DNA from 2 places in the Rhizobium sp. BK098 genome. Region 2 is predicted to be linked to the other one. Evidence: riboswitches for the same ligand, from Rfam matches in the RefSeq annotation. Region 2 holds a riboswitch; the other holds the start of a gene.
What was found. A riboswitch is a leader RNA that binds a small molecule or an ion and turns the genes downstream of it on or off. The one in region 2 is predicted to bind S-adenosylmethionine.
Positions count from the first base shown of each region.

Region 1 (14,892 bases), on a different contig from region 2:
CCCGACAGCTCTATCATCGCGTCACCGGGCGGCAGGCCGTTGTCCAGCACGATATCGGCGATATCGGCGAGCTTTCTGCGTCCATTGGCGATGGCGGCCGAATAAGCGAGCGACGTGATGGCGATGACCGTTGCGCCGATCTCGCGGCCATAATCCGCCGCCTCGATCGGTGCTGCGTTGACGCCGGAATTAGAGGCGATGATCAGCACGTCGCCCGGCTGCATGCCATAGCGCTCGAAGACTGGGCGGATAAGGCCTTCGGTGCGTTCATAGACCGAACTGATGACGGCGCCTTCATGCAGCATGGCGGAGCCCACGAGCACGGGAATGGTGAAGGCGAGGCCGCCGGCGCGATAATGCACCTCTTCGGCCAGCATGTGCGAATGGCCGGTGCCGAAGACATAGACGCGGCGGTCGGCGCGTGCGGCGGCACAGATGGCAGCCGAAGCCTTGGACATGGGCTCCGCCAGCGTTTCGCGCAGGGTCTCCAACCGACCAATGAGAGCAGAGAAATAGTTGTCCGTGACTGCGCTCATGCCGAGCTTCCTCATACGCTGTGTCAGGCCGAAGCTTGACCTGAGATCCATGTTTCCGTGACTTCGATGCCGTCGTTTATGTGAACGAGATCGGCACGCATTCCCGGCGCCAAATGGCCGCGATCGGCAAGCCGGAGGAAGCGGGCAGGGTAGGAGGTCGCCATGCGCAGGGCTTCAGCCAATGGCAGCTCGAGAATATTGACGCCATAGCGAATGGTCGAGGCCATATCGACATCCGAGCCTGCCAGCGTGCCATCATCGAGCGTCAGCTTGGAGCAATAGCCGCCCTGGGTGCGATAGACCGTGCGGCCATTCAGCGTGAAACTCGGAAGATCGGTGCCGACGAGCGACATGGCATCGGTGACGAAGAACAGACGGCCCTCACCGCGTTTCGCGCGCAGTGCAACCCTGAGCGCCGTCGGCTCGACGTGATGACCATCTGCGATGATGCCGCACCAGGGGGCGGGATGGTCGATCGCTGCACCGACGAGGCCGGGCGCACGATGGCCCATCTGGCTCATGGCATTGAAAAGGTGGGTGACGCCGCGGGCACCGGCATCGAAGCGCGCATCGGCGGCTTCAGCCGTGCAATCGCTATGGCCGATGCTGACGATGACGCCGCCTTCGGCGAGCGCCTGCACCTGCCGCTCCGTTACCTGTTCGGCCGCCATGGTGACCAGCAGCGTGCCGATCGCCTCGCGGGCGCGGATGAAAGTCTTGACGTCGCTGTCTTCGACCGGACGCATCAGTTCGGCCAGATGCGCACCCTTGCGGGCCGGTGCCAGATGCGGGCCTTCCAGATGCAGGCCGGCGACGCCGCGATTAGCTTTTACGGCCTCGACGGCCGCTTCGATCGCCGCCGTCGTTGCGGCTGCGACATCGGTTATCAGCGTCGGCAGCACCGATGTCGTGCCGTAAGGGCGATGCCCTTCGGCGATCATGTACATGGACGCCGGCGAGGGCTCGTCATTCAGCATGCGGCCGCCGCCGCCGTTGACCTGCGCGTCGATGAAGCCCGGAGAGAGAACGCCGCCCTTCAGCTGAATGGTTTCGGCATTATCGGGCACATCGTTGATACCGGTGATGGCATGGATGCGGCCATTGCCGATCACCAACGCGCTATCCTCGTGAAACCGGTCGCCATCGAAGATGCGGGCGCCGGTAAAGACCTTGTAGTCCATCACATGGTCTCCGTTACCTTGAGAAGATTAGCCGGCTTATCTGGGTCGAAGCCCTTGCGGCGGGTCACCGACTCGATGAGGCGATAGTAGCACAGCAGCGACACCAGCGGGTCGAGCAGGCCGTTGCCTGTCGTCGGCATGCGCAGGTTGATGCCGGCAAGCGGCGCGGTCGAGAAGGAGACGGCGGTGGCGCCGAGCTTCTGGAGCCGTTCCAGCGCCTTGGCATTGTTAGCGAAGGCTGCGTCGTCGGGCGAAAAGGCGACGATCGGGAAGCCCGGCTGTACGAGGCGCATCGGCCCGTGCATGAGTTCGGCGAGCGAGAAGGCTTCGGCATGAAGGCCGGCGGTTTCCTTGGCCTTCAAGGCCGCTTCGAGTGCAATGGCGAAAGCCGGGCCGCGGCCGCCGGTATAGAGCGAGGAGGCGTCGAAGAGCACATCTTCGGCCGCCCTGCCGTCGATGCCCGAGGTCGCAGCAAGCGCCTCCGGCAGTTTGGCAAGACCATCGATCAGCGCCTTGTCCTGCGACACTGCAGCCGTGACACCGGCAAGAGCGGCAACCGAGGCGATGAAGGATTTGGTCGCGGCGACGCTCTGTTCCTTGCCGGCGTTCAGGCCGAGCACGATGTCGGCTTCCTTGGCGAGCGGGCTGTCGGTGACGTTGACGACGGCGATCGTGGTGGCGCCGCCCTTCTTGGCGGCGGCCTGCATGGCGATGATATCGGGGCTGCCGCCGGACTGGGAGACCGTGAAGTGAATGCCGCCCTTCAGGTGCAGCGGAGCGCCATAAACAGAAGCGATCGACGGGCCGACGGAAGCGACCGGGACGCCGCAGGAGATTTCGAAGAGATATTTGAAGAAGGTGGCGGCGTGGTCGGACGAGCCGCGCGCGGCCGTCGTGATCAGCGACGGGCGACCGGTCGAGAAGAGCTTCGCGATCTCGGCAAAAGCAGGCTTTTCTTTTTCAAGCAGCGTCGCAACCACCTCAGGCGATTGGCCGGCTTCCGTCAGCATCAGGGATTGGGTCTCGCTCATAAGTCATCTCCAATTCTCAATTCGGCAACAAAATCATAGGCATCGCCGCGGTAATGCGAGCGGGTATATTCAACAACGCGCTGGTCCGCGAGGCGGGAGACGCGCTCGATCAGAAGCGCGGGCGCTCCGGCCTTCACGGTCAGGATCGAGGCGGAGGTTGGGTCGAGCGTCACGGCGGTCAGCCTCTGCTGGGCGCGGACGGGCTTGAAGCCTTTGGCGGCCAGAGCGTCATAAAGCGATCCCTCGGATATGGCCTCCTCACCCAGGAACTTGATGGGAACGACGGCGCGCTCGATGGCGAGCGGCTGGCCATCCGCCAGGCGCAGTCGATCGAGCCGCAACACGGGCTCATCAAGGCCGAGGCCGAGCAGGAAGGATTCCTCCGGCGCCGGTGCGCTGACGGTGCGCGACAGGACGCGTGCTGCCGGTTCGCGGCCGCGCGAGCGCATGTCCGCCGAGAAGGAGGAGAGGCGCCAGAGCGGTTGCTCGATACGCTCGACATGCTGTGAGACGAAGGTGCCGCTACCGTGGCGGGATTCGATGACGCCCGAGGCGAGGAGATCGCGATAGGCGGTTCTGACCGTGACGCGGCCGATTTCCAACGCTCCGGCTAGGTCTCGCTCGCCTGGCAACGCCGTGCCCGGCTTCAGCAAACCTTCCTGGATGAGACCGGTCAGCGCCTGTGCCAGGCGCTTGTACAGCGGTCCGCTCGCGGTCTCGTCGCTCAAACCGCGATTGTTCAATTCGAGGATCAAACTGGTTCTATCCATGGTGCCTATATAGAACCTATTTAGAACCAATTCACAAGGTGAATCTGGTCTCATCGCAAAAAAGAATCGGCCGGGCGCTTTGGACGCCCGGCCGATTTTTCAAGTGAGCAGGGCACGCCCGGCTTTAGTTCTTGGTGAAGATATAATCCGTTTCCTGCCGCAATACCTCGCCCGGGCGGAGCACGGCATTGGGGAAGCCTTCGTGGTTGATGGCGTCGGGCCAGACCTGCGTTTCCAGGCAGAAACCGGCAAACGGGCCGATCTTGCGGCCGTCATGACCGGGAACCGGCACATCGAGCTTGAAGCCGGCATAGAACTGCACGCCGGGCTCGGTGGTGCGCACTTCGAGCGAGACGCCGGAATTGACGCTGCGGGCGAGCACGACGGAACGTTTGGCGGTGCGCTCGGTCGAGAGGCAGAAATTATGGTCGTAGAGCGCCTGCTCGCCTCCCTCGAAACGCTTCATCGGCGACATCTCGCGGAAATCGAAGGCAGTGCCTTCGACGGAGCGGATTTCCCCTGTCGGTATCTGTTTGTCATCCGTCGGCGTGTAGTGATCGGCGGCAATCATGATGTCGTGACCGAGCGCATCGTCGCGGCCGTCGAGGTTGAAATAGGCGTGCTGGCAGACATTGGCGAGAGTGGGCTGATCGGTGGTCGATTCATAGGTGACCGACAGTTCGCCGTTGCCATGCACGCGATAGGTCGCCTGGATCGTACAATTGCCGGGATAGCCGGCGCGGCCATCGGGATCGACAATCTTCAGGACGACGCGGTCGGTATCGTGCTCGACGATGGTCCAGTTGCGCTTGGCGATATTGTCCTTGCCGCCATGCAGATGGGTGACGCCCTTTTCATTGAGCTCCAGCTGATACTGCTTGCCGTCGAGCGTGAAGCGGCCAGCGCCGATGCGGTTGGCGCAGCGGCCGGGCGTGGCGCCGAAATAGGAGGAGTGGAGGGGATAATCGGCAAAATTGTCGAAGCCGAGCAGCAGCGAGGGCTCGTGGCCATCAAGACGCAGATCCTGGATGACCGCGCCCCAGGACATGATATGAGCGGTCAGGCCGCCACCGACGATCTTGACGCGATAGACAGTCTCCCCATCCGCCGTCGTCCCAAAATGTTCCCGCTGCAAAGTGCTTTCCGTCATATCAGCTCATCCATTGCTTTTGAGTATGCGCGGTCAGACCCTGCCTCCATTCGCGCCGTTCCGCAACCAGTTCGATGGCGAAATTTAGGGGCGGGTGGGAAGGGGGCAAGGTCTGATTAAGCTTTGCCCATAGCTAGTAGATTGACACGTTATGCTGTGAATGTGAGGCGCAGAAGACAGGCGGTCGATTTCGTCCTGATCCGTCCAGCTTGTCGTGAAGAGAGTTGGCTGTCCGTCTGCTGAAAAGCGTTCGAATTAATTGGTTCGACCCGTCCGCTTTTTCGGCCTTCATGATTACCATCAACCTGTCGCCGCGAACGGCGAGAAGGATATAGAACGCCTTTTGACTGTATTTTTCCACATAGGAGCTCCAGCGTCCCATACCTGCCGCGTAGCTGGCGTTTGCATAACTGCTTGTCTCCGCGGTAGCGCTCCAGCCATTGCTGGTGCTGATCCTCATAAACCTGCCCTGCCTGATTATTCCCATGCGGCATTTTTCACCGGCGCTGGCGTTGGAGTCGATCTGTTCCCATTGGCCGGAGAAGCCCCATTCTTCGGATCTTGCCTGCTGCGAGACGAACAAAATGGTTGCGATGAAGAGAAGTAATTTTGCAGCGCAGCGCACGCACATCTCCACCAGTTTCCGCAGCGATTCGGGGCGGTATCGGCTGCGCTTCTCTTTCTACAAATGGTTGTGGTTATTTGGTGGCGCCGCGACAGGCAAATGCTGAACATTCAGCGCGACAGTTCCCGCGTCGCCTTTTCCAGCCCGCCGAGTGTCAGAGGGTACATGCGCTCGCTCATCAGGCGGCGGATCATCGAGATCGAGGTCGTGTGGCCCCAATAGTTTTCCGGCACCGGATTGATCCAGATGCATTTGCGGAAATGGCCGGTCATTCGGGCGAGCCAGGCCTCCCCAGCCTCCTTGTTCCAATGCTCCACCGAGCCGCCGGCTTGAGTGATCTCGTAGGGGCTCATGGATGCGTCGCCGACGAAGACGACGCGGTAGTCGGGACCGAAGGTGCGGATGAGATCCGTCGTCGCCGTGATGTCGACGCGCCGGCGGCGATTGTCCTTCCACACGCCCTCGTAGAGGCAGTTGTGAAAGTAGAAATATTCCATGTGGCGGAACTCCGCGCGGACGGCGGAGAAGAGTTCTTCGACGACGCGGATATGGTCGTCCATCGAGCCGCCGACGTCGAAGAACATCAGCAGCCTGACGGCGTTGCGGCGCTCCGGCCGTGTCTGGACATCGAGATAGCCATGTTCGGCGGTGGAGCGGATGGTGCCGGAAAGATCCAGTTCTTCGGCGGCGCCTTCGCGTACCCAGCGGCGCAGGCGTTTCAGCGCTACCTTGATGTTGCGGGTGCCAAGCTCCACGCCATCGTCGAGATTGCTGAAGTCGCGTCGATCCCAGACTTTTACCGCGCGGCGGTGGCGCGAGGTTTCCTGGCCGATGCGCACGCCTTCTGGGTTATAGCCATAGGCGCCGAAGGGCGAGGTGCCTGCCGTGCCGATCCATTTCGAGCCGCCCTGATGCCGGCCCTTCTGCTCGGCCAGCCGCTCGCGCAGCGTCTCCATCAGCTTGTCGAAGCCACCGAGCGCCTCGATCTGCCGTCTTTCCTCTTCGGTCAGATGCCGCTCGGCGAGCTTGCGCAGCCATTCCTCGGGAAGGAAGGCCAGCTCCGCCGCTTCTCCATCGGCATTGCCGCCGATCGCCTCGACGCCACGAAAGTAATCGGCGAAGACCTGGTCGAAACGGTCGATGAAGCGTTCGTCCTTGATCAGCGTCGCGCGCGCCAGATAATAGAAGGCCTCGATGTCGCAATCGGCAATCCCTTCTTCCATTCCTTCAAGCAGCGACAGGAATTCCCGGAGCGTCACCGGAACCTTCGCTTCCTTGAGTTTCAGGAAGAAGGGAATAAACAAGCCTCAAATCCTTTCCTGGCCGATCTCCTCCAGATCATATGGCGTGGTCTGGTAGATCTCGTTGATCCAGTTGCCGAAGAACAGATGCGCGTGGCTGCGCCACCGGTTCTGCGGAGGGATTTCCGGGTCGTTATGCGGGAAATAATTGTGCGGCATCTTGATCGGCACGCCGGCATTCACATCCCGGAAATACTCGTCCGCCAGCGAGGTGGAATCATACTCCACATGATTGAACATGTAGAGCCGGTTGCAGGCCCGTTCATGCACGAGGCAGACGCCCATCTCGCTCGAGTCCATCAGTATTTCCAGACCAGGCACTTTTTCGATGTCGGCGCGGCGCACTTCGGTCCAGCGCGAGACCGGAATGGCGAAATCGTCGGAGAAGCCGTTGAGATAGACCGAGGAGGGCTTCAGGTTCTGGTGGCGGTAGACGCCGAAGGCCTTCTCCGTCAGCGTATATTTCGGCACTTTGTGGAAATGGTAGATCGCTGCCATCGCACCCCAGCAGACGTTCATCGTCGAATGGACGTTGGTGGTCGTCCAATCCAAGATCTCCTGCATTTCGTTCCAGTAGGTGACGTCCTCATATTCGAGCAGCTCGATCGGCGCGCCGGTTATGATGAAGCCGTCGAACTTGCGGTGCTTCACTTCTTCCCACGTCTCGTAGAAAGCAAGCAGATGCTCCTGCGAGGTGTTCTTGGCCCTGTGGCCGCCAACGCGCACCAGGGAAAACTCCACCTGCAGCGGCGAGGCGCCGACCAGGCGCGCCATCTGGATCTCGGTCTTGATCTTGTTCGGCATGAGGTTGAGAAGCCCGATCTGAAGGGGGCGGATATCCTGACGGAACGCCACCGTTTCGGTCATCACCCGCACACCCTCGTTCTGGAGGGTTTCAAACGCGGGGAGCGTATCGGGAATCTTGATGGGCATCTTTTCACTCGCCAAATACAAAAAAACCGGCCGCGATGAATCGCTACCGGTCCGCACGCGGCCCTTTAGCGACTTATTTAACGTGGCTGCAAGCCGGCCGGCCAAATCACCACAAGGGAAATCTCATAAACCCGACATCTCCGCGGGTCAATGGGGCGAGCGTCGGGGAAAGTCCGGGGCTGAGCTCGGAGGCGCGATGTGGCCTACAGATGTTCAATGAGAGCTTCCATGCCATAACCGAGGCGATGCCTGGCAGCCTCGATCGGTAGCCAGAAGAAGCGGAAGCCGATCGGGTCGCCACCGTCGAAAGGCGTCATTTCGTGGTGGAGCCAAGTGGCAGGCGCTCGCTCGGAGATACCGCAGCGGAAATAGTGCCGTTGGTGATAGTAATCGCGGCCGTTCTTTTCGAAACGGTAGTCGTGGACGCCAAGCAGTTGGAGTTCGCGCGGCGCAAAACCGGTCTCCTCCTCGAATTCGCGCGCTGCGGCCGCTACAATGTCCTCACCGGATTCGACGGTGCCACCAGGAACCTGGAGCTGGACGGCGGGGAAGTCTGGCTCATCGAATACCAGCAGATGCCGATCCCGAATAGCATAGATCAAAACCTTTACGGCATCGGGTTGCATTATCTACCCTGCCCACGTGCCATGAAGGCCAGCCGCTCGAAGAGGTGCACGTCCTGCTCGTTCTTCAGAAGCGCGCCATGGAGTTTCGGCAATACGTTCTTCGCATCGGCGCGCAGCGTTTCCGGATCGATATCGTCTGCGACCAGCAGGCGGATCCAGTCGAGCGCTTCCGAGGTCGAGGGCTTCTTCTTCAGGCCCGGCACGTCGCGGATTTCGAAGAATTGCGTCAGTGCCGCATGGACGAGCGTCTGCTTGATGCCGGGATAGTGCACCTCGACGATGCGCGTCAGCGTCTGCATGTCGGGGAAGCGAATATAATGAAAGAAACAGCGGCGCAGGAAGGCGTCCGGCAGCTCCTTCTCGTTGTTCGAGGTGATGATGACGATCGGGCGGATCGCGGCCCGGATCGTCTCGCCGGTCTCGTAGACATGGAATTCCATGCGGTCGAGTTCCTGCAGGAGATCGTTCGGGAATTCGATATCGGCCTTGTCGATCTCGTCGATCAGCAGCACGCATTTCTGCGGCGAGGTGAATGCCTGCCAAAGCTTGCCCCGACGGATGTAGTTGCTGACATCATGAACTCTGATGTCGCCGAGCTGGCTGTCGCGCAGGCGCGAAACCGCATCATATTCGTAGAGACCCTGCTGGGCCTTCGTCGTCGATTTGACATTCCACTCGATCAGGTCAAGGCCGAGCGCGGTGGCCACCTGGCGTGCGAGTTCGGTCTTGCCCGTACCGGGTTCGCCCTTTACGAGAAGCGGACGCTCCAGCCTTATGGCGGCATTGACGGCGACCATCAGATCCTTGTCGGCGATATAGTCGGCAGTTCCCTGAAATTGCATCGGAAGGCTTTCTCAATTTTTCAAGCGCAAGCTAATTGCTGGTCTTATTCGGTTTAAGACGCGAAACCGTGTATATAGGAATGTGATCCCACCGATCTATTGCAAGGGTGGACATGAGGGCGGCTCATGATTAACTGACGGGACGCGTGGCAGGGAAGTGCTGATGGCAGTTGATACGCAAGCCAAGCCGAATGGGCAGGGGAACGAGCAGGTCGGATACGATTTGAGCCTCTTCTTTCGGTTGAGGATGATGTTTTCCGCGTTCTGGAATTCGCCGGTCCGCATCAAGCTCATTATTCTCGTCGTCGCGCTTTTCGCAATCATCCTCGTCACGGCCTATGTTCAGGTGCTGCTCAACAATTGGAACGCGCCCTTTTACGATTCGCTGGCAAGACGCGATATCACCGCTTTCTTCCATCAGCTCGGCGTCTTCGGCATCATCGCCGGTTCGCTCCTGGTCCTCAACGTCATCCAGGCCTGGCTTAACCAGATGACCGCGCTGTACATGCGCGAGGGTCTGGCGCGTGATCTCGTCAATCAGTGGCTTCAGGCGAAGCGCGCGCTTCGTCTCGCCTCTTCCGGCCTGATCGGCGTCAATCCCGACCAGCGTCTGCATGAAGATGCTCGCAACCTCGCGGAAAGCACGACCGGGCTTGCCATCGGTCTGGTGCAGGCGACGATCCTGCTGCTGAGCTTTATCGGCGTGCTCTGGGAGCTTTCCAGCGGCATGGTATTCAAAGTCAACGGCATGAGTTTCGCCATCCCCGGCTACATGGTCTGGGCGGCAATCCTCTATGCCGGATCGGCATCGTTCCTCAGCCAATTCGTCGGCCGCCGCCTCGTGCGGCTGAATGCGGATCGCTATTCGAAAGAGGCCGAGCTGCGCTTTGCGCTCATGCATGCCAACGAGCACATGCCGGCGATCACGATTGCCGGCGGCGAAGAGAACGAGCGCCGGCGGATCAATCTCGATATATCGGCCGTGCTTGCCGTCATCCGGCAGCTTGCCATCGCCAATACCAATCTCACCTGGGTGTCCGCCGGCTATGGCTGGCTGGTGCTCATCATTCCGATCCTCGTTGCCGCGCCCGCCTATTTCTCCGGAGGCTTGACCTTCGGTCAGCTGATGGTGGCGGTCGGCGCCTTCAATCAGGTCAATTCGGCGCTGCGCTGGTATGTCGCGAATTTCGGCCCGATCGCCGAATGGCGCGCGACGCTGATGCGCGTGACCGACTTCCGCAAGGCGCTGACGGAGATGGACGACAAGACGCCGATGCCGCACACCCTCGTCTTTGAGAAGGCGGCACCCGGGACGATGGCTTGGACCGATCTGGAAATTTCGACGAAGACCAGCGACGAGGCGACTGAAAACGGCTTCCGAATCGCGGAGGGTACGGTCACGATCAATACCGGCGAGCATGTGATGATCAATGGCGATCACGGCGTAAACCGCAGGCTGCTGTTCGAGGTGCTGGCGCACCAGTGGTACAGCGGCTCGGGCACGGTCAGCCTGCCGCCGATGGATGACATGCTCTTCGTGCCGCATACGCCCTATGTGCCGACCGGCACGCTCAGAGAGGCAATCTGTTTTCCGGATGATCCGGACGCCTACGACGATGCCGCTGTCGAGGCCGTCATCGACAAGGTGGGCCTCGGCCGGCTGAAGAGCCGTCTCGATACGCAGGCCCGCTGGGATCGATTGCTCGATACCGAAGAGCAGAAGGCTGTCGGCTTTGCGCATCTGCTGCTCGCGAAGCCGAAATGGATCGTCTTCGATGATGCCATGGATGGGCTCGAGGCTGAAGTTCAGGCGAAGGCTTTTGCTATGCTCACCGAATTGAAGGATGCGACTCTGATCTATATCGGGCGCTCAGAAGCCTTCATGAACTCCATGTCGCCGCGCATCCTGCATCTGCAGTCCTTGGCTCCGCATGAGCACAGCACCGATATGCAAACGCCGCCCGAGACCGCCGGTGCAATGCGGACGGGCGGGAAAAAGGCCAGTGCTCCCTAATACGGTGGGATCCATCTTCATGTGATCCTCTGGCTTCAACCGCCCAAAACGCAAAACGCCCCGTCGCGAGGACGAGGCGTTTTTCATGCAAGCTATGAGCTTGAGGCTCAGTCCTTGGCGCGCTCGACGTAGGAATTGTCTTCCGTGGCGATGACGACGCGGGTGCCGGCGGTAATGTGCGGCGGCACCAGGGTGCGGATGCCGTTCGACAGTATGGCGGGCTTGTAGGAAGACGATGCTGTCTGGCCCTTCACGACCGGCTCTGTCTCGCTGATTTCGAGCGTGACATGGCGCGGCAGTTCGATCGCGAGCGGGATGCCTTCGTGGATCGACAGGATGCAGGTCATGCCTTCCTGGAGATAGGCCTTCTGGTCGCCCATGGTTTCGACGTCGACCACAACCTGGTCGTAGGTGGCCGGGTTCATGAAGTGGAAGCCTTCGCCGTCTTCATAGAGGTACTGGAAGTTCACGTCTTCGACGAAGGCGCGCTCGACCTGTTCGGTGGTGCGCCAACGCTCGGAGACCTTCACGCCGTCGACGATGCGGCGCATGTCGACCTGGGTAACCGGCGTACCCTTGCCCGGATGAAAGTTCTGAGCGGTGAGAACGACGTAGAGCTTGCCGTCGACATCGAGAACGTTGCCCTTGCGGACCGAAGAGGCGATGACCTTGACCATAAGACTTCCTTGTAACGCTGCGTTTTGCGTCGTAGAGGGACTGTCGAAATGCTCTCCGAGACGCAGCAATTGTTTGCTTGGGGGCGCAACTACCCTAAATCAATGGAAATTGCCACCCCCTTGCGTGGCCCGTGCCCCGAAGAAAGCTAGGAATGAAGCCAAAGACGAGCAAAGCGTCCCCCTGGTGGACCCGCAATGTCCATGCGGACCGGCGGCCGTTCCTCATCGGCCGCAATGCCATTCAGGCTGCGTTGCGGGTTTTCTTCGCGCGCAACGACTTCATCGAGGTCGATACGGCGACACTGCAGGTATCGCCCGGCAACGAGGCCCATCTGCATGCTTTCGTGACCGAGGCGGTGACGACGGATGGCAAAACGCTGCCCCTCTATCTGCACACCTCACCGGAATTTGCCTGCAAGAAGCTGCTTGCGGCGGGCGAGGAGCGCATCGCCTGCTTTTCCCATGTCTACCGCAATCGCGAGCGCGGGCCGCTGCATCATCCGGAATTCACCATGCTGGAATGGTACCGGGCAGGAGAGAGCTACGAGGCCCTCATGGCCGATTGCGCCGCAATCCTGGGGCTTGCTGCCGAGACGGTCGGGGCGAAGAAATTCAGCTATCGCGGCGCGGAGACCGATCCGTTCCTCCAGCCCGAGCGCATCAGCGTGGCGGCTGCTTTCGAACGTTATGCCGGTATCGATCTCTTTGCCTCCATCGGCCTCGACGGATCGACGGATCGCGAGCGTCTGGCGGCGGATATGCGCAAGGCGGGCATCCGTGTTGCCGACGACGATCTTTGGCAGGATCTTTTCAGCCGCGTGCTGGTCGAGAAGATTGAGCCGAATCTAGGCTTCGGCCGCGCAACGATCCTCGACGAATATCCCGTTTCCGAAGCGGCGCTTGCCCGGCCGTCGGCAGCCGACCACCGCGTTGCCGAGCGTTTCGAGCTCTATGCCTGCGGCGTTGAGCTTGCCAATGCCTTTGGCGAGCTCACCAACGCCGAGGAGCAGCGCCGCCGTTTCGAGATCGAGATGGGGGAGAAACAGCGCGTCTATGGCGAGACCTATCCGCTGGACGAGGAGTTTCTGGAGGCGCTTGCCGTCATGCCCGACGCGAGCGGCATCGCGTTGGGTTTCGACCGGCTCGTGATGCTGGCAACCGGCGCCTCGCGGATCGAACAGGTGCTGTGGGCACCAGTCGCGGAGTATGACGCATGAATGTGATGCGCCCAATCCGGACTATCGGCGAACTTGAGCGCGCCGGGCTGATCGACGCCGACCAGGCAGTGGCGCTCGAAGCCGTGGCGGAGCGCTATGCCGTCGCCCTGACGCCGACCGTGACGCGACTGATCGACGCCGAAAACCCCGCCGATCCTATTGCCCGGCAGTTCGTGCCTGATCTGGCGGAACTCGTTGTCACGCCCGAGGAGCGCACCGATCCGATCGGCGATCACGCGCATAGCCCCGTCGAGGGTATCGTTCATCGCTATCCCGATCGCGTGCTTCTGAAGGCCGTGCATGTCTGCCCGGTCTATTGCCGCTTTTGCTTCCGTCGCGAGATGGTCGGACCGCAGGGGCTCGGCATGCTCGATGGCGAGGCGCTTAACGGCGCCTTTGCCTATATCCGCGAGCACAAGGAGATCTGGGAGGTCATTCTGACCGGCGGCGATCCGCTGGTGCTTTCACCGCGGCGCCTGGAAGAGATTCTCGGGCAGCTTGCCGAGATCGACCATGTGAGGATCGTCCGCTTCCACACCCGCATCCCAGTCGTAGATCCTTTGCGGGTCGATGCGGCGCTGATTGCGGCACTGAAGGCGAGCGGCAAGACCATCTATGTAGCGCTTCATGCCAATCATCCGCGGGAGATGACGGATGAGGCGCGTGCTGCCTGCGCCCGGCTGGTCGATGCGGGAATCGTGCTTATCAGCCAGTCGGTTCTGTTGAAGGGCGTCAATGACGATCCGGAGGTTCTGGCGGCGCTGATGAGGGCTTTCGTCGAAACCCGGGTGAAACCCTATTATCTGCATCATCCGGACCTTGCGCCCGGCACCAGCCACTTCCGCCTTACGATCGCCGAAGGGCAGGCAATCGTAGCAAGCCTGCGCGGCCGTATTTCCGGCCTTTGCCAACCGACCTACATTCTCGATATTCCCGGTGGCTACGGCAAGGCCGACATCGGTCGAAGCGCGGTTCGCAATCTGGGCGAGGGCTGCTATTCGATTTCGGACTATCGCGGCGGCGGCCATATCTATCCGCCGGAAGGCTAGGGGCGGCCTTTGTCCTGCAGGCCTATACTTTTACTGACGCTCTGATTGTTATGACGTTTTTTGAATGAAACGTGGTGGCGAATTTTGGTACGTTAACCTTCTTTCACCTCTCGACATTCCAAAAATCGTCATTCCTTAATATTAGAGATTTTCGATATTTGTGCTTGAGCCGCGTGTTAGATGGCTTACGCTTGGTAAATTTCAATCAGGTAAGTATCGAATATAGCAATTTTACACGAAGCATAAGTTGGTTGTATTTACCACGTCGCTTAGCGGAATGTTCTATTTTGCCTGTTACTTCTCGGCGAAGAATAAGACTGCGTAACTGCGGTTATGCTTGCCATTGCCAGAAGGGACTAGACTATGAACAAGACGATTCGCGATTTGCTGGCCAAGTTCGGCGCGCTTCCCGTTGCTATCGATCAGATCGAAGACGATGCTGATCTTTATGCGGCGGGGCTGTCTTCCTTCGCTTCCGTACAGCTGATGCTCGGCATCGAGGAAGCCTTCGACATCGAATTCCCGGACAACCTGCTGAACCGCAAGTCTTTCGCCAGCATCGCCGCAATCGAAAGAACCGTCGGCATGATCCTGGACAGCAGAAAGGTCGCCTGATGACTGCGGCGGTCGCTCTACTCGAGGTTGGGACGGGCGAGGGAGCGGCGGTGCGCGCCGCCCGCGTCGCAGCGATCGCCAGCCAACACGCCGATGCCGTCGATGCCGAGGGCCGGTTCCCACGCGAAGCAGTCGACGCGATGCGCGCCGAAAAGCTGCTCTCCATCCAGATCCCCGCCGATCTCGGCGGCGAAGGCGCGTCGATGACCGAAATCGCCGAGCTTTGCTCGATCCTCGGTCAGGCTTGCGCCGCCAGCGCCATGGTCTTCGCCATGCATCAGATCAAGCTTTCGAGCCTGGTCGAGCACGGCGTCGACAGCGATTG
Region 1 is NZ_JACHYY010000005.1:171,852-186,743, reverse strand. It holds gene FHT73_RS15360 (SIS domain-containing protein) at 1-536, opposite strand, end outside; gene nagA (N-acetylglucosamine-6-phosphate deacetylase) at 560-1,717, opposite strand; gene FHT73_RS15350 (SIS domain-containing protein) at 1,717-2,748, opposite strand; gene FHT73_RS15345 (GntR family transcriptional regulator) at 2,745-3,518, opposite strand; gene FHT73_RS15340 (aldose epimerase family protein) at 3,643-4,668, opposite strand; gene FHT73_RS15335 (hypothetical protein) at 4,802-5,293, opposite strand; gene FHT73_RS15330 (VWA domain-containing protein) at 5,404-6,597, opposite strand; gene metA (homoserine O-succinyltransferase) at 6,601-7,527, opposite strand; SAM riboswitch at 7,573-7,650, opposite strand; gene FHT73_RS15320 (NUDIX domain-containing protein) at 7,731-8,153, opposite strand; gene FHT73_RS15315 (MoxR family ATPase) at 8,153-8,995, opposite strand; gene FHT73_RS15310 (ABC transporter ATP-binding protein/permease) at 9,159-11,009, shown strand; gene efp (elongation factor P) at 11,117-11,686, opposite strand; gene epmA (EF-P lysine aminoacylase EpmA) at 11,839-12,903, shown strand; gene FHT73_RS15295 (lysine-2,3-aminomutase-like protein) at 12,900-13,952, shown strand; gene FHT73_RS15290 (acyl carrier protein) at 14,316-14,567, shown strand; gene FHT73_RS15285 (acyl-CoA dehydrogenase family protein) at 14,567-14,892, shown strand, end outside.
Region 1: another riboswitch for S-adenosylmethionine. It lies ahead of metA (homoserine O-succinyltransferase); the one in region 2 lies ahead of FHT73_RS16965 (O-succinylhomoserine sulfhydrylase).

Region 2 (14,892 bases):
TCTTCGCATAGTCGGCGCGGCGGTCGGCAATGACATCGCCGGAGGAAAGCTGGCTCGGCAGCATGGGTTTCATCCTGTTTGACGCTTGCCTTTGAATGCGGCCATAAAAAAACTCAAGTCCTATTTCAGGCAGACGCTGGTTTACGGTGTAAGCTGGGGCAAAAGTGCTTGCGAGTCGCAAGTGCTGTCCCTATCTCAACACCGACCGACTGCCATTATGGAGACGTCAGCATGTCCGATCAGGTGAACAGATTCCTTGGCGACTCGCCAGGTAGAACGCTGGTGAAGCTCGTCATCGTGTCGCTCATCGTCGGCGCCGTGATGAAGTTCTTCGGCTGGCGACCTCTCGATTTCCTCTATGGCGTCCGCCGCTTCCTGCTCGATCTCTGGCACAGCGGCTTTGCCGCGCTCGGCGAGTTCGGCGATTATGTGCTGCTCGGCGCATCCATCGTCATTCCGATCTTCATCATACTTCGTTTGTTCAATTACCGCAGCTGACATGACCTCCCCGACCCTGACCTTAACGCGCCGCGATGCGTTGCGCCTCACCGCTCTTGCGCTTACCGCATCCGTTGCGAGCTGCGCGACGCCGCCCGCCCGCGTTTCCAATATCCCCGCGAGCGACCAGACCGCCTCCGCACTGCCGCTCGTCAATGCACTGCGCGCCAAGAGTGGCCTGCCACCGCTGAAGGTCGACGCGGCCGCCAGTGCCGCCGCAGTCTATCAAGCCAGGCGGATGGCGGATGCTGGCAAGATGGAGCATCTGATCGGTCTCGGCGACGATTTCGGCAAACGGGTCAAGACAAGCGGCGTCAAGCTGCCGGCGGCAGAAAACATTGCCGAGGGCCAGCGCGACGTGAGCGCGGCGGTGACGGCCTGGATCAATTCGCCGAAGCATTTGCACAACATGCTCGGCAAATATGATGGGCTTGGCGTTGCTCTGGCCTACAACCCCTCTTCCGGCGACAGGCCCTATTGGTCCATGGTGCTGTCCTCGAACTGAGGAGGCGTAACGCAGCATGGATATTCAGCAGAGGAGCGTAAGGGTCCTACCCTTCGACGTGACGCATCGGCTGGTGCTGTCGATCGCGATTCCGATGACGCTCGGCTTCATGACCACGCCACTGCTCGGCCTTGTCGATACCGCCGTCGTCGGACATATGGGCCAGCCGGACGCCCTGGCGGGGCTTGCGATCGGCGCCGTGCTCTTCGACCTTCTTTTTGCAAGCTTCAACTTCCTGCGTGCCTCGACGACCGGCCTGACAGCTCAGGCCTATGGCCGCCATGATCGACGCGAACAGCAAGCCGTGTTCTGGCGGGCACTGATATCGGCGCTCGGCTGCGGTATCCTGATCGTCATTCTTTCGCCGCTGCTGCTCTGGATCGGTATCAAGCTGATGGGGCCGGAAGGCGGCATTGCCGATGCAACGCGCACCTATTTCTCTATCCGTATGCTCTCCGGCCCGGCGGCGCTTGCCAATTACGCGCTGCTCGGCTTCGTGCTCGGCCGCGGCCAAGGCCGCATCGGGCTCTTGCTGCAGACCGTCATCAACGGCGTCAACATCGTGCTCGCCATCCTGCTCGGGCTCCATCTTGCCTGGGGTGTGGCCGGCGTTGCCTGGGGTACCCTGATCGGCGAGGCGAGCGGCATGCTGCTCGGTCTTTTCATCGTGCTGCGCAGCTTTGCCGGCGAGGAGCGGCCGGCGCGCACAGAATTGTTCTCGCGCGCCAAGCTCACACAGCTCTTCGCGCTCAATCGCGATATCCTCATCCGCACCTTCGTTCTGATCGGCGCCTTCACGCTGATGACGCGCATCGGCAACAGTTTTGGTGCGGTCATGCTCGCCGCCAATGCCGTATTGATGAACTTCTTTTTGTTATCCGGCTACTATCTCGACGGTCTCGCCAATGCCGCCGAGCAGATCACCGGCCGCTCGATCGGCGCCAATTATAGGCCGGCCTTCGAGCGCGGGTTGAAGCTGACCGCACTCTGGTCCTTCGGGCTGGCGCTTGCCGCCGCAATTTTCTTCTTCATGGTCGGGCCGGCGCTGATCCGCCTACTGACAACATCCGAAGAGGTGCGCCTCGCTGCGGAGACCTATCTGCCCTGGGCAGCGATCACGGGCCTGACCGGCGCGCTCGCCTTCCTGATGGACGGGGTCTTCATCGGCGCCACATGGTCACGCGAGATGCGCAACAAGATGCTACTCTCCTTCGGCGGCTATCTCATAGCGCTGGCCATCCTCGTGCCAACGCTCGGCAATCACGGCCTATGGATGGCCATGAATGCCTTCCTGCTGTTTCGTGGCATCTTCCTGGCCATGGGCCTGAAGAAGCGGGCGGATCAGACGTTCCGGTTCGCCCAGTAATCCAGCTTGGCGTCGCGCAGGTCGCGGATCGAGCCGGCACGCTCGCGGTCAAGCAGCTTCGACAGGCCAAGGACGATCTGTCCCGGCAGGCCGGGGCCTTCGTAAACCATGCAGGAATAGAGCTGCACCAGATCGGCTCCGGCCTTGATCTTCTCCAGCGCCGTCTCTGCCGATGATACGCCACCGACGCCGATAATCGGCAATGCGGCACCCACGCGGCGGCGCATTTTGGCGAGCACCACGGTCGATTTTTCAAAGACCGGCTTGCCGGAAAGGCCGCCTACCTCCTTGGCCTGGCGCTGATCCTTTAACCCATCGCGCGATAGCGTGGTGTTGGAGACGATCAGACCGTCAAGCACGTGAGACAAAGCTTCGGCGGCGATATCGTCCATGCCTTCCTCGGTCAGATCCGGAGCGATCTTGAGAAAGACGGGAATGCGCTTGCCGGCCTTTGCCGCTTCCTCGTCGCGGGCGGCAAGCACGGCCGACAGCAGGGCCGACAGGCTTTCGCGCGCCTGCAGATCGCGCAGGCCCGGCGTATTCGGCGAGGAGATATTAGCGGTGAAATAGCGCGCCACGGAGTAGAAGCGGCGGATGCCGGCGACATAATCGGCAATACGATCGGCACTGTCCTTGTTGGCGCCGATGTTGACACCAATGATGCCATTGCCGCGAATAGTTTTGAGGCGCTGGAAAGCCGCTTCATGGCCCTCATTGTTGAAGCCGAGGCGGTTGATGACGCCTTCGTCTTCAATCAGGCGGAAGATGCGCGGACGTGGGTTGCCCGACTGCGCCTTCGGCGTGACAGTGCCGATTTCGGTAAAGCCGAATCCGAGTTTCAGCAATGCCTCCGGCACTTCCGCATTCTTGTCGTAGCCGGCGGCCATGCCGATGGGGTTGGCAAAATCGAGCCCGGCCACGGTCTGGCGCAGGCGAGGATCGGCGTTGATACGGCAGGTCGGAACCAGCCCCGATTTCAACGCCGCTATCGACATGCCGTGAGCGGTTTCCGGATCGAACAGGAACAGGCCGCGCCGGCCGAGATCGCGAAAGGCGCCGATCATTCCGACATCTCCGGAAAGATGTGAGCGCCATCATCACCGATCGGCAGCGGCCTTTCCCAGAGCACGGCCGAAAGCGGCAAAGGCGCATAGAGATGCGGGAAGAGATCGCCGCCGCGCGAGGGTTCGAAAACCAACTTCTCGCCAAGCGCATCGCCATCGATCGCGACGAGCAGCAGCCCGGTCTGACCTGCGAAATAGAGCTCGGCGGTTTTCTTTGCCTGCTTCGCGGTGGAGAGATGAATGTAGCCGTCGGTCAGATCGATCGCCGCGCCATGAAAAACGCCGGTTTGTCTGGCTTGCTGCCAGAGCGTGTCCGGCACGATCTTGTAAACCACTGGCATGGCGATCATCATCCCTCTGTAAAGCTGTGCTGATAGGGCTTTGCACGAAAACATCAGCCGATGTCCACGGTTTCCGTGATGGATTTGGGGTTTAACGCAGAAAATCCGGAGGATGACATGACGAAGGAACTGAAAATCGGCCTTGCGGCCATGCTTCTGCCCGCTGCTTTTCTTCTCTCCACACCGACTTTGTCGGCCGAACCGGATGCGGAACGCTTCCAGCTGGAGCGCAGCGGCGATCACTTCATCCGGCTCGACAAGCAGACCGGCGCGATGTCGATCTGCCAGGATCAGGGCGGCAATCTCGTCTGCCGCATGGCCGCCGACGAGCGCACAGCCTATGACGATGAGCTGGACCGGCTTTCCGACCGCGTAACGAAGCTGGAAAAAAACGTTGCCGCAAACAAGGGCTCAAGCCTGCCCGACGATGCCGAGATCGACCGCACGCTCGGCATCATGCAGAAATTCATGCGCGGCTTCATGGGCATGGCGAAGGAATTCCAGAACGAGCAGCCGGATGTCAAGCCGCAGCCACAGAAGACCTGACGCCGAAAAAGGCGCCGCCGCGAAAGCACGGGGATAAAGGACCCTATTCCTATGCCGGTCTTTACTCGCCAAAATGCCTCGGTTAACGTTTTCTAAGGAGCACAGCGCCGGGGAGCCGGCGCGCGGATACCGAGCGGTGATGCTGTCACACGAACAGATATGGGGTGCGATCGACCGGCTTGCGGAGCGGCATGCCTTGACCCCTTCCGGGCTTGCCCGCCGCGCCGGGCTTGACGCTACCTCCTTCAACAAATCGAAGCGGCTGAGCCAGGACGGACGTCTCCGCTGGCCATCGACGGAATCGATCGCCAAGATCCTGGATGCGACCGGAGCAAGCCTGGAACAATTCCTGAGCTTTATCCGCCCGGCCGAGCCACTGACCACAACAGTCGTGAACGGAATCCTGCCCTCCGGCACCTCCATCCCGCTGATCGGCTTCGCCCAGGCGGGGGCTGGCGGCTTCTTCGATGATGGCGGCTTTCCCGCCGGCCAGGGCTGGGACATGGTGGAGTTTCCGGTTGCCGCGGCACAGAGGGCCGGCGTCTATGCGCTGGAGGTGCAGGGCGAAAGCATGTTGCCGCTTTATCGCGACGGGGATATTCTGATCGTCGAGCCGGGAGCCCAGATCAGAAAGAACGACCGCGTCGTCGTGAAGACCCGAGAGGGCGAAGTCATGGCCAAGGTCCTGTTGCGGCAGAGCGCCAAGTCGATCGAGCTTTTGTCGCTCAATCCGGAACACCCCAACCGCAGCTTCGATCTTGCGGATGTGGAATGGATTGCCCGGATCATATGGGCCAGTCAATAGGAAAGTTTTCTCGTTATGCGTCGTGATATTTGGCACGCAGGTGTGGCAGGCGCGGTCGTGGGTTCTTGGTTGACCCTGGTCGCGGTACAGTTCGCGGGACATGGCTTCGATTTGCACGGCCGTGGCAACTCGACTGCAGACAATAAACCAGCTGCGACGACGCAGAGCGACACCGCCAAGGCCGAAACCACGCTGCCAAAGGCTATCGAGGCACCCAAGCCTGCCGAAGCGACGAAGGATAAAGCAACAGTCCTGGCGACGGCGTCCCCTTCGACAAGCAGCTCCGACAGCAGCCCCGAGCTGTCTGCGACTGTCATGGCGGCGGCTGCCGCGGCGAGTGCCGGCGACGATACGAAGGTCGAGGAAAACAAGACGGCGGCGGAGCCGGTGAAGCAACAGGACACCAAGGTTCCAACTGATCCCGCGCGCTCCAACGACATGTCGACGAAGCCAGAGGAAGCACAAGCATCGCCGCCCGCAGCAGATACCGTCAACGGCAAGGGCGCTGCCGCGCCTGCATCGCAGCCAAATGAGGCCAAGCCGGACAAGACGGCTGTTACTTCATCGGACACAGCATCTTCCGGTGAGGCCAAGGCCGATCCTGCTCCGGACAACCGGATACCTGCCGATCAGATCGACAGGCAAACGGCGGCGGCCGAACATCGAACCCTATCGCCGGTATCGCCGCAGCAGCAGGCTCAGCCCATGCCTCAGTCTGAACCTCAGCCTCAATCCGAACAAGCAGCGATTGATCCCGCATCCAAGCTGCAGGAGCAGACGACGACGATCGAACTCGTCCGTCCATTCTCTGATCAGGCTGGTATATTGACTATCGGTGGTAGAAGCGTGCAGCTCACCGGTATCATTCCGACCGATGTCGACCGGATGTGTACCGGCCCGAGCGGAAAGGACTGGCCCTGCGGCCAGGCAGCACGCACGGCATTCCGCATGTATCTGCGCGGACGCTCCATCGATTGCGACGTGCCCGATGCCAATTGGAAAGGCACGGCCAAGGGCACCTGCCGCTATGTCCGGGTCGATCTCAGCGCCTGGCTGGTCCGCTTCGGCTGGGCCGATCCGGAACCGGGTTCGCCGCTCACGGCTCTCGTCGATGAAGCCAAGGAAAAGAAGCGCGGCATCTACGGCGACGACCCACGCAAGAGCGGAAAATCGACGCTTGCACCGCCTCCGGTCAAGGAAGACCCGCTCAATCCCATCTGACGCCTTGCTTCCGCCACCAGCTTTTGCCATGAGATGCGCGACTTTTCAGTCTGCCAAATTCAAAGGACTTCGCCTGTCATGAACAAGCCGCTTTCTGCTCACGAGGCCCTGATCTACGTTATGGTACTGGCCTCGGCCGTCGACCGCACGATGAACGACCGGGAACTCAGCCGCATCGGAGAGCTCATTCACGCCCTGCCGGTCTTCAAGGGGTTCGACGACGAGAAGCTGATTTCCGTATCCCGCGATTGCGCCAAGCTGCTTTCGAACAATGAGGGATTGGACATCGTGCTCGAAACCGTGCGCGATACGCTTCCTGCACGTCTGTACGACACGGCCTATGCGCTCGCCGTCGAAGTCGCTTCGGCCGACCTGTCGGTCAAGGCCGAGGAATTGCGCCTGCTCAGCCTGCTCCGCGACCGCCTGGGCCTCGATAAGCTGACCTGTGCGGCCATCGAGCGCAGCGCGATCGCCCGCTATCGCAAGGCCTGAGGCATTACGCATTCCGGACGGAAAACCGCTGCGCGGTTTCCTGAAACTGCTGAATCAGTAAAGCCCGTAAGGAAAATAGCGCAGATAGATTTCCTGGAGCCTGCCATCCCGCGACAGGGTGGCAAGCGCATGATTGATCGCCGCCGTCAGATCGGCATCCTGCTGGCGCAGCATGATGGTCATGCCTTCGCCGAGAAATTGCTGCGACAGGTAGGGGCCGTCAAACAGAGAGCAGCATTTTTCCGCCGCCGGCGACGAGACCCAGAAGGAAAGCTGCAGGCCATCGGCAAATGCCGCATCGACCTTGCCGTCCTTGACGGCGGCCAGAAGCCCATCCTTGTCATCGAAGGGCACCGGCTTGATCGCCGGGAAGAAGGCCGCCAGCATCGCGGCGTGCACCGTTCCCTTGACGACGCCGACCGGATGTCCCGAGAGCGAGGCGGCGGTCGTGCCGCTGATGGATGCCTTGAGATTGCGCACGAAGCGGGCCGGCAACATCAGGAAAGGCCGTGAAAAGGCGAAAGTCTTGCGCAGCTCGGGCGTAACCGCCACGCCGGCGATGATGGCATCGCCCTGCGAAGCGGCAAGTGCGCCCTGCAATTCGCCGAAGGGCAAGGCCTGGATCTGGCATTTGTCCGATATTGCCAGCTCATCGCAGATCTTGCGCGCCAGCTCGACATGGAAGCCGGTGAGCTTGCCGTTCTGATCGAGGAAGTTGAAGGGCGGAAAGTCGATCGATGTCAGGAAGCGCAGCCTGACCAGTGAGGACAGATCCGGCTTCGGCAGGCGCTCACGCGCATCGAACAGGATCGGCAGGCTCTGCGGCTTCGTCTCCTGAGCGGCAAGCGGCACGGTGCAGGATAGAGAGATCAAGGCCGCAAGCGCCAGATGCCGGGCGACTGACATGATCGACGAAAGGCAAACACGCATGGTCTCGATACGGCCTCCGGTCGTGGATGCACATTCTGATTCACGAATCCGATGTAGCAGAGACAGGCCGCAGGGGGAATATCGCGCTGTTAATGATGACCGAAGCAGCGCCGGGATGGGTGGCGTTGGAGCCTTTTATTTTTTCGGCAGAACGAGCCGTTCAATCTTTCCCGATTGGCTGTCTTCCGCCTCTCCGCGCCGTTTCAACAGCCTTGCAGGAGCGCCGACATAGATGCCGTAAGGCTTGGTCCGGCCCTTGACGACGGCGTTGGCGCCGATAACGCATCCCTTGGCGATATGGGAACCACCGAGGATCTTGGCGCCCGCCCCTATCCAGACATCGTCCTCAATGACGATCGGCTTCTTCGTCACGCCCTGAAGGCGGATCGGCTGCGAGATATCATCGAAATTGTGATCGAAGGATACGATCATTGCATGGGCGGCGATGCGCACATCATTGCCGATCACAATCCCGCCGCGGCCGAGCAGAATGCTGTAGTCGTTGAAGGAGACATGGTCGCCGATTTCGATGTTGCCTTCTTGCGCATCGATGATGACGCCCTTGCGGAAATGCACTCTTTCCCCGATGCGGACATCGCCTCGCTTCCAGATGATTTTAGTGCCGAGAGGTACTTTGGTGCTGCGGGCAATCTTCAGCGCACCGCTTCGAAAGAGCGCTCTCAACCTGTAAAACCATGCAATGCCACGCATTTCGACGCTCCTGACAAGGAGCGCCCGTTCTTACACGCTTGTCTGACGCCCGCTTGAATGCGCTACAGATGGCGATGCGGCAGTGCATTCGCAAGTGCGGTCGCGTTGCCTGCGCTGTTTAGATGCGCGCGGCAAGGCCTGTGATCAAAGCAATCACGCCGAAGCCCGCGGCCCCTGCACAGACGGCAACCCAGCCGCCGAAATCCCAGGCGGTTCCGGCAAGAGCCGATCCCAGCGCGCCGCCGAGAAAGAATATGCCGACGAAGAGACCGTTGATGCGGCCGCGGGCTTCCGGCTTCAGGAGATTGACGGCGCGACGACCCAGGGTCTGATCGCCTGTGACGCCGACATCGAGCAAGACCGCGCTGACGCCCAGAAGGATCAATAGCGCCACAGAGTCGCCAGACCGTATTCCACCCACCCAGGCAGCCAGCGCCATGGCGGCAAGTACGATCAGATGCGACGCCAATGTCGCCGTCCGCGTCCAGCCGCTGTCGCCCATGCGGCCGAAGACGGAAGTCGCGGCAGCCCCGCCGGCGCCCACGAGGGCAAACAGTGCGATGCCGGACTGGCCGAGTGAGAATGGTGGCTGCGCGAGACGCAGGGCAACGGATGTCCAGAACAGGCTGAAGCTCGCCATCATCAAGGCTGCCGTGAAGGCACGCAGCCGCAGCACCGGCTCCTCCCGCAGGAGCCCGAAGAGCGAACCGATCAAGGCCCCGTAACTCGCGTTGATCAGAGGGCGTCGCTCCGGCAGGCGTAAGGCAAGCACAGCGGCGAGCAGTGCAAGCGTTGCGGCACTCAAGGCATAGAAACTTCTCCAGCCCCAAAAGTCGGCAATCAGGCTCGCCAACGGGCGCGAGACAAGAATGCCGACCATGACGCCGCTCATGACATTGCCGATAACCTGGCCACGATGTTCAGGCGGCGCCATCGCTGCCGCGATCGGCACGAGGATCTGGATGGCGGAACAAGCTGCTCCCAGCAGGAAGAGGAAGATCAGAAGGCTCCAGCCCGTCGGTGCGAAGGCGGCGGCAATAGCCATGACCAGAGCCGAGAGAAGCATGCGCAGCACCAGCTGCCGGTTTTCCATGAGATCTGCCAGCGGCACCAGAAAGAACAGGCCGGCGGCATAGCCGAGCAGCGAAGCCATGGCCACCAGGCCGGCACCGCTTTCGGAAAAGCCGAGCGACGGGCCGATGATGCCGACCAGCGTCTGAGGCGCAAAGAGATTGAGGATGATAACGCCGGTGGCGATGGCGAACAACAAGGTCGAAGGAGCAGCCGTTGTGGAAACCTCTTCCTCCGGCTCGCTCGTCATGTGTTCGGGGACTTGCGACATAAGCTCTCCAATAATCTTTGATAATAATGATAGCCATGTGTATCGCCTTGTCGCATAATGCGGCAATTGAAATGAACTAATAATGATTATGCGAGTTCGGCATGAACATTCATGATCTGGAAGCCTTCGTCGCCGTGGTGGAAACGGGTTCGATTGTTGCCGCCTCGGCGCGCATCAATCTGACCCAGCCCGGCATCACCCGACGCATACAGAACCTGGAAGACAGCCTCGGCATCGCCTTGCTCGACCGGCAGTCAAAGCCCCTGCGGCCGACCGCGGCAGGCCGCGAGGCCTACGAGCATGGGCGCCGCGTGTTGCGCTCGCTCGACGATCTCAAGGCCGGGGTTTCGCCCGGCGGTGCGATCGGCGGCGAATTCCGTCTCGGGATCATGCCCTATCTTTCCGAAGCGGCTTTATCCGCTCCGCTTGATGAGTTGCGCAGTCAGTTTCCGCAATTGACGCTGCGCATCGTCACTGGCTGGTCGCCGCAACTGATCGAGCAGGTCGCTCACAGCCAGCTCGATGCGGCAACCGTCTGCCTGCCGGAGGGGGTGCAGCCGCCGGATAATGTCGTCGGCGAGATGCTCGGAGTCCATGCCGTCATTCTCGTCGCGGCGCCTTCGCTTGGCGTCCCCAAGCAACCGAGGCTTGAGGATCTTTCCCGTTTTCCCTGGATCATGAACCAGAGCGGCTGCGGCTTCCGCGCCTTCATTCAGCATCGCTTCGAAGCCGAGCGCCTGCCCTTCGACGTCGGGGTCGAGGCCATGAGCGCCGATCTGCGCATGTCGCTGGTCGCGCGCGGGCTCGGCATCGGCGTCTTGACGCCGGCGGCATTGGCGCACAGCCGCTGGCGCGATTTGGTCGAAATCGTCGAGGCACCGGATTTCAGCCCGAAAGTCGTCAACTGGCTGGTGCATCGTCCGCCAGCCGGGCGGCTGGCGCGGCCGATCGCAATCTTTGGAGATGCGCTAAAGGAAGCGCTGAAATCGAAGAGACCGCTTCTTGCGTGAAGATTATGGAGCGGGTGAAGGGAATCGAACCCTCGTATTCAGCTTGGGAAGCTGCTGCTCTACCATTGAGCTACACCCGCCTGACACCCTGAGATGTCCAACAGTTGGCGGCCTCTGTCAAGGCCGGTCAGCGACGGATCACAGCCGGAAATGCTTCGAAAGCTTCAGGCCCTGTGCCTGATAGTTCGAGCCGAGGCCGGAGCCGTAGAGGCTGCTTGGCTGTTCCAGCATGTGTTCGTAGATCAGGCGGCCAACGATCTGGCCGTCCTCGAGGATGAAGGGCACTTCATGGCTGCGCACTTCCAGCACGGCGCGGCTGCCGCGGCCTCCGGCCGGTGCATGGCCGAAGCCCGGATCGAAGAAGCCGGCATAGTGGACGCGGAATTCGCCGACCAGCGGATCGAACGGCGTCATTTCGGCGGCGAAATGCGGGGGAACATGCACCGCCTCGCGCGAGACGAGTATATAGAACTCATCGGGATCGAGGATCAGCTCGGTGCGCCCCCGGCTGTAGAGCGGCTCCCAAAAATCGAAAATATCGTGCTGGGCCTTCTTGTCGACGTCGACGACGGCCGTGTGGTGCTTGCCGCGATAGCCGATCAGCCCTTCCTTGTCGCCGGCAAGATCGATCGACAATGCGATGCCGCCGCCGGTGATATTCGGCTTCTTGCTGGCAACCAGCGTCTCGCTCTCGTGCAGCGCCAGTAGCTCCGGCTCGGTGAGCAGGGCCTGGCCGACGCGGAAGCGGATCTGCGACAGGCGCGAGCCGCGACGTACGACGATCGGGAAGGTACGTGGGCTGATTTCGAGATAGAGCGGGCCGGAATAGCCTGCCGGGATCTTATCGAACTCCTGCGCACGATCGGTGATGACGCGGGTGAAGATGTCGAGACGGCCGGTCGAGCTCTTCGGATTGGCCGATGCCGACATATCTTCGGGCAGGTCCAGGCGCTCCATCAACGGTACGATATAGACGCAGCCGGTCTCCAGCACCGCGCCTTCCGAGAGATCGACGACATGCAGCTTTAGCCGGTCAAGCTTGTCGGCGACCAGATGCGAGGGGCCGGGCATGAAGCTGGCACGGACGCGGAAAGCATGCGAGCCGAGCCTGAGGTCAAGGCTTGCCGGCTGGATCTGATCGACGTCCAGTTCTCTCTCGCTCGTCAGCCGCCCTGTTTCAAATAGCGCTGCAATGGCCCGGTCGGCCAGAATTCCAGTATTGCGAGCCATCATGCTTCTCTCATAATTTGCCGCAGACAAAACCAAACTCAGGGAATTGACGCAAGCCGTCAACGGCAGTATTGCAACTTATCCCGTGGTGATTTGGCCGGTCGGCTTGCAGCCACGTTAAACAAATGGCTAAAAAGACCGGGGTTGAACCGGTCTGCTTTTGCGACCGGTTTTTTTGTTTTGAAAGTGGTGATGGCATGAGCAAGACTTGGCGCCCCGCAACCCAGCTCGTTCACGGCGGAACACTCCGTTCGCAATTCGGCGAGACCTCCGAAGCAATCTATCTGACCCAGGGCTTCGTCTATGACACCTCGGAAGCGGCGGAAGCCCGCTTCAAGGGCGAAACGGATGGGTTCATCTACGCGCGCTACGGCAGCCCGACCAACGACATGTTCGAAAAGCGCATGTGCGCTCTCGAAGGCGCTGAAGACGCCCGCGCCACCGCGTCCGGCATGGCCGCCGTTTCTGCCGCCATCCTCTGCCAGCTGAAGGCCGGCGATCATATCGTTGCCGCCCGTGCGCTCTTCGGCTCGTGCCGCTGGGTGGTCGAGACGCTCGCGCCGAAATACGGCATCGAATGCACGCTGGTTGATGGCCGTTTCACCGAGAACTGGGAAAAGGCCATCCGGCCGAACACCAAGGTCTTCTTCCTCGAAAGCCCGACCAATCCGACGCTGGAAGTGGTCGATATCGCCGCTGTCGCCAACCTCGCCAACCAGATCGGCGCCAAGGTCGTGGTCGACAACGTCTTTGCAACGCCGCTCTTCCAGAAGCCGCTGGAACTCGGCGCTCATATCGTCGTCTATTCCGCCACCAAGCATATCGACGGCCAGGGCCGTTCGCTCGGCGGCGTCATCCTCTCCGACAAGCAGTGGATCGACGAGAACCTGCAGGACTATTTCCGCCATACCGGCCCGGCCATGTCGCCCTTTACCGCCTGGACGCTGCTGAAGGGCATCGAGACGCTGCCGCTGCGCGTTGCGCAGCAGACGGCGAATGCCTCCAAGGTTGCCGATTTCCTCGCCGAGCAGACGGGCAAGGTCGCCCGCGTGATCTATCCCGGCCGAAAGGATCACCCGCAGGCCGATATCATCGCCAAGCAGATGAGCGGCGGCTCGACGCTGGTTGCCTTCGAGCTGAAGGGCGGCAAGGAAGCGGCCTTCAAGCTGCAGAACGCGCTGGAGATCGTGAAGATCTCCAACAATCTCGGCGACTCGAAGAGCCTGATCACGCATCCTGCCACGACGACGCACAAGAACCTCACCGACGAGGCCCGCGCCGAGCTCGGCATTTCGCCGGGCACCGTGCGCTTCTCCGCCGGCATCGAGGACAGCGCCGATCTGGTCGAAGATTTCGCTCGCGCGCTCGAGCAGGTTTCCGCCTGATATCAGTCGAGCCGCCCGGATTTTCTCCAGGCGGCTCGATTGCCTTTAGACAATTGGCAGCCCGTCAGCTGGCGACCTTGAATTCGACCAGGCCGTTGTTCAGGAAGACCATCTTGTCGAACAGCTTGAGATCCAGGGGATTCGGCAGGCGAATATCCGCAAGATCGGGCACGGGCTTCAACGCCGGATCGTAGGAACGGTCGATCTGCGAGATGAAGACGACGATAACGCCTCTGGCGCGTGCAAACGTCTTCAATATCTGAACCTGGATCATTAATTCCGGATTCTCCCGCTTCTGATCCAGTAGTTGCAGAAAATCGACCACGGCCAGCGTGCCAGGCGATGCCTGAGCCAGCCTCTCCACGATATAATCGGCGCTGATGGCATCCGAATTATCGAACTCGAATAGATCAGCAAATTCCGCATGATCGGCACCGATGACCGGGAAACGGTCCAGAACGACCTTTTCGGTGTCTTCCAACGTGAAGAAGATGCCACGGTTGCCAGCCTTCATGGCGTCGACGGCGAGCCTCAGGCTCATCAGGGTCTTGCCGTGACCGCGCCGTGCGCCGATCAGCACCAGATCGCCCGGGCTTAAACGCGAATACAGCTCGCCGACGGGCACGGCTGAGTTCGTTTTGCTCGCAAGCAAACTCCAGCCTCCGAAACCCTCGACGGCCGCGACGCGATCCAGCGCGGCGTGCAAGGGGATGTTCTGCTGGCGGGACAGGAGCCTCGCCTTACGTTTCAAATGATAAACAGGGGCAGAAAGCCTCATATAAACCTCCTATTGCGAGCAATGACCGCAACCCCTCCTTATGCCAGGCGCTCAAACAGTCGGTTTGGATATCGACGGCCCTGCATGAAATATACTTTCCCGAATGGAGGGGGGAGGCATGGGCGATGCCAGAATCAGATGATAGCCGAAATCCTGCTGCAGGGGAATCTCATGCAAGTCCTGTCGGAGGAACATATAAAAGGAATGGGGGTTATATGGCCTGGAGGTTTTGATGCCGGGCGATCAGGTTGACCATCGATCACAGAAGTCCACGGACAATCGTGGCAAGCGTTTCCTGAGTGCGGAGGATGCGCCTACCTCTACTCCGGCAGATAAGATCAAATCACGGTGATCTAGGATACTTGGAGACGACTTGGTTAACCTTCCACATGAACCGTAATAGCTGGCATCGAAACCGTCCCAACCGTTCACGCAAGATTTCATTACGTCGTTCCTTGACGGAAACCATCGGTTATAGGATACCGCTAAATATCCTGCACTTTGCGGGAATGGTGGAAAGCGGATAATATGCCGCAAACTTGAAAATGCTGAAACGGCGATGCGGCTTCAAGGAGCGCTCTACGTTTCAGGGCAGTGGCAAGGTGTCAGGCATGTATCGCGCCCTAACACGCGACATCGAGGTGGTTGTAGAGCCGTTTTATCTGGAG
Region 2 is NZ_JACHYY010000006.1:101,146-116,037, forward strand. It holds gene FHT73_RS16885 (methyltransferase) at 1-64, opposite strand, end outside; gene FHT73_RS16890 (DUF6460 domain-containing protein) at 232-498, shown strand; gene FHT73_RS16895 (CAP domain-containing protein) at 500-1,003, shown strand; gene FHT73_RS16900 (MATE family efflux transporter) at 1,020-2,369, shown strand; gene FHT73_RS16905 (quinone-dependent dihydroorotate dehydrogenase) at 2,345-3,433, opposite strand; gene FHT73_RS16910 (DUF952 domain-containing protein) at 3,430-3,786, opposite strand; gene FHT73_RS16915 (hypothetical protein) at 3,892-4,320, shown strand; gene FHT73_RS16920 (helix-turn-helix transcriptional regulator) at 4,460-5,125, shown strand; gene FHT73_RS16925 (hypothetical protein) at 5,141-6,346, shown strand; gene FHT73_RS16930 (tellurite resistance TerB family protein) at 6,425-6,838, shown strand; gene FHT73_RS16935 (transporter substrate-binding domain-containing protein) at 6,893-7,768, opposite strand; gene FHT73_RS16940 (acyltransferase) at 7,904-8,479, opposite strand; gene FHT73_RS16945 (MFS transporter) at 8,598-9,821, opposite strand; gene FHT73_RS16950 (LysR family transcriptional regulator) at 9,923-10,831, shown strand; tRNA gene FHT73_RS16955 (tRNA-Gly) at 10,838-10,911, opposite strand; gene FHT73_RS16960 (2'-deoxycytidine 5'-triphosphate deaminase) at 10,970-12,064, opposite strand; SAM riboswitch at 12,137-12,215, shown strand; gene FHT73_RS16965 (O-succinylhomoserine sulfhydrylase) at 12,259-13,446, shown strand; gene FHT73_RS16970 (DNA helicase) at 13,511-14,224, opposite strand; gene apaG (Co2+/Mg2+ efflux protein ApaG) at 14,836-14,892, shown strand, end outside.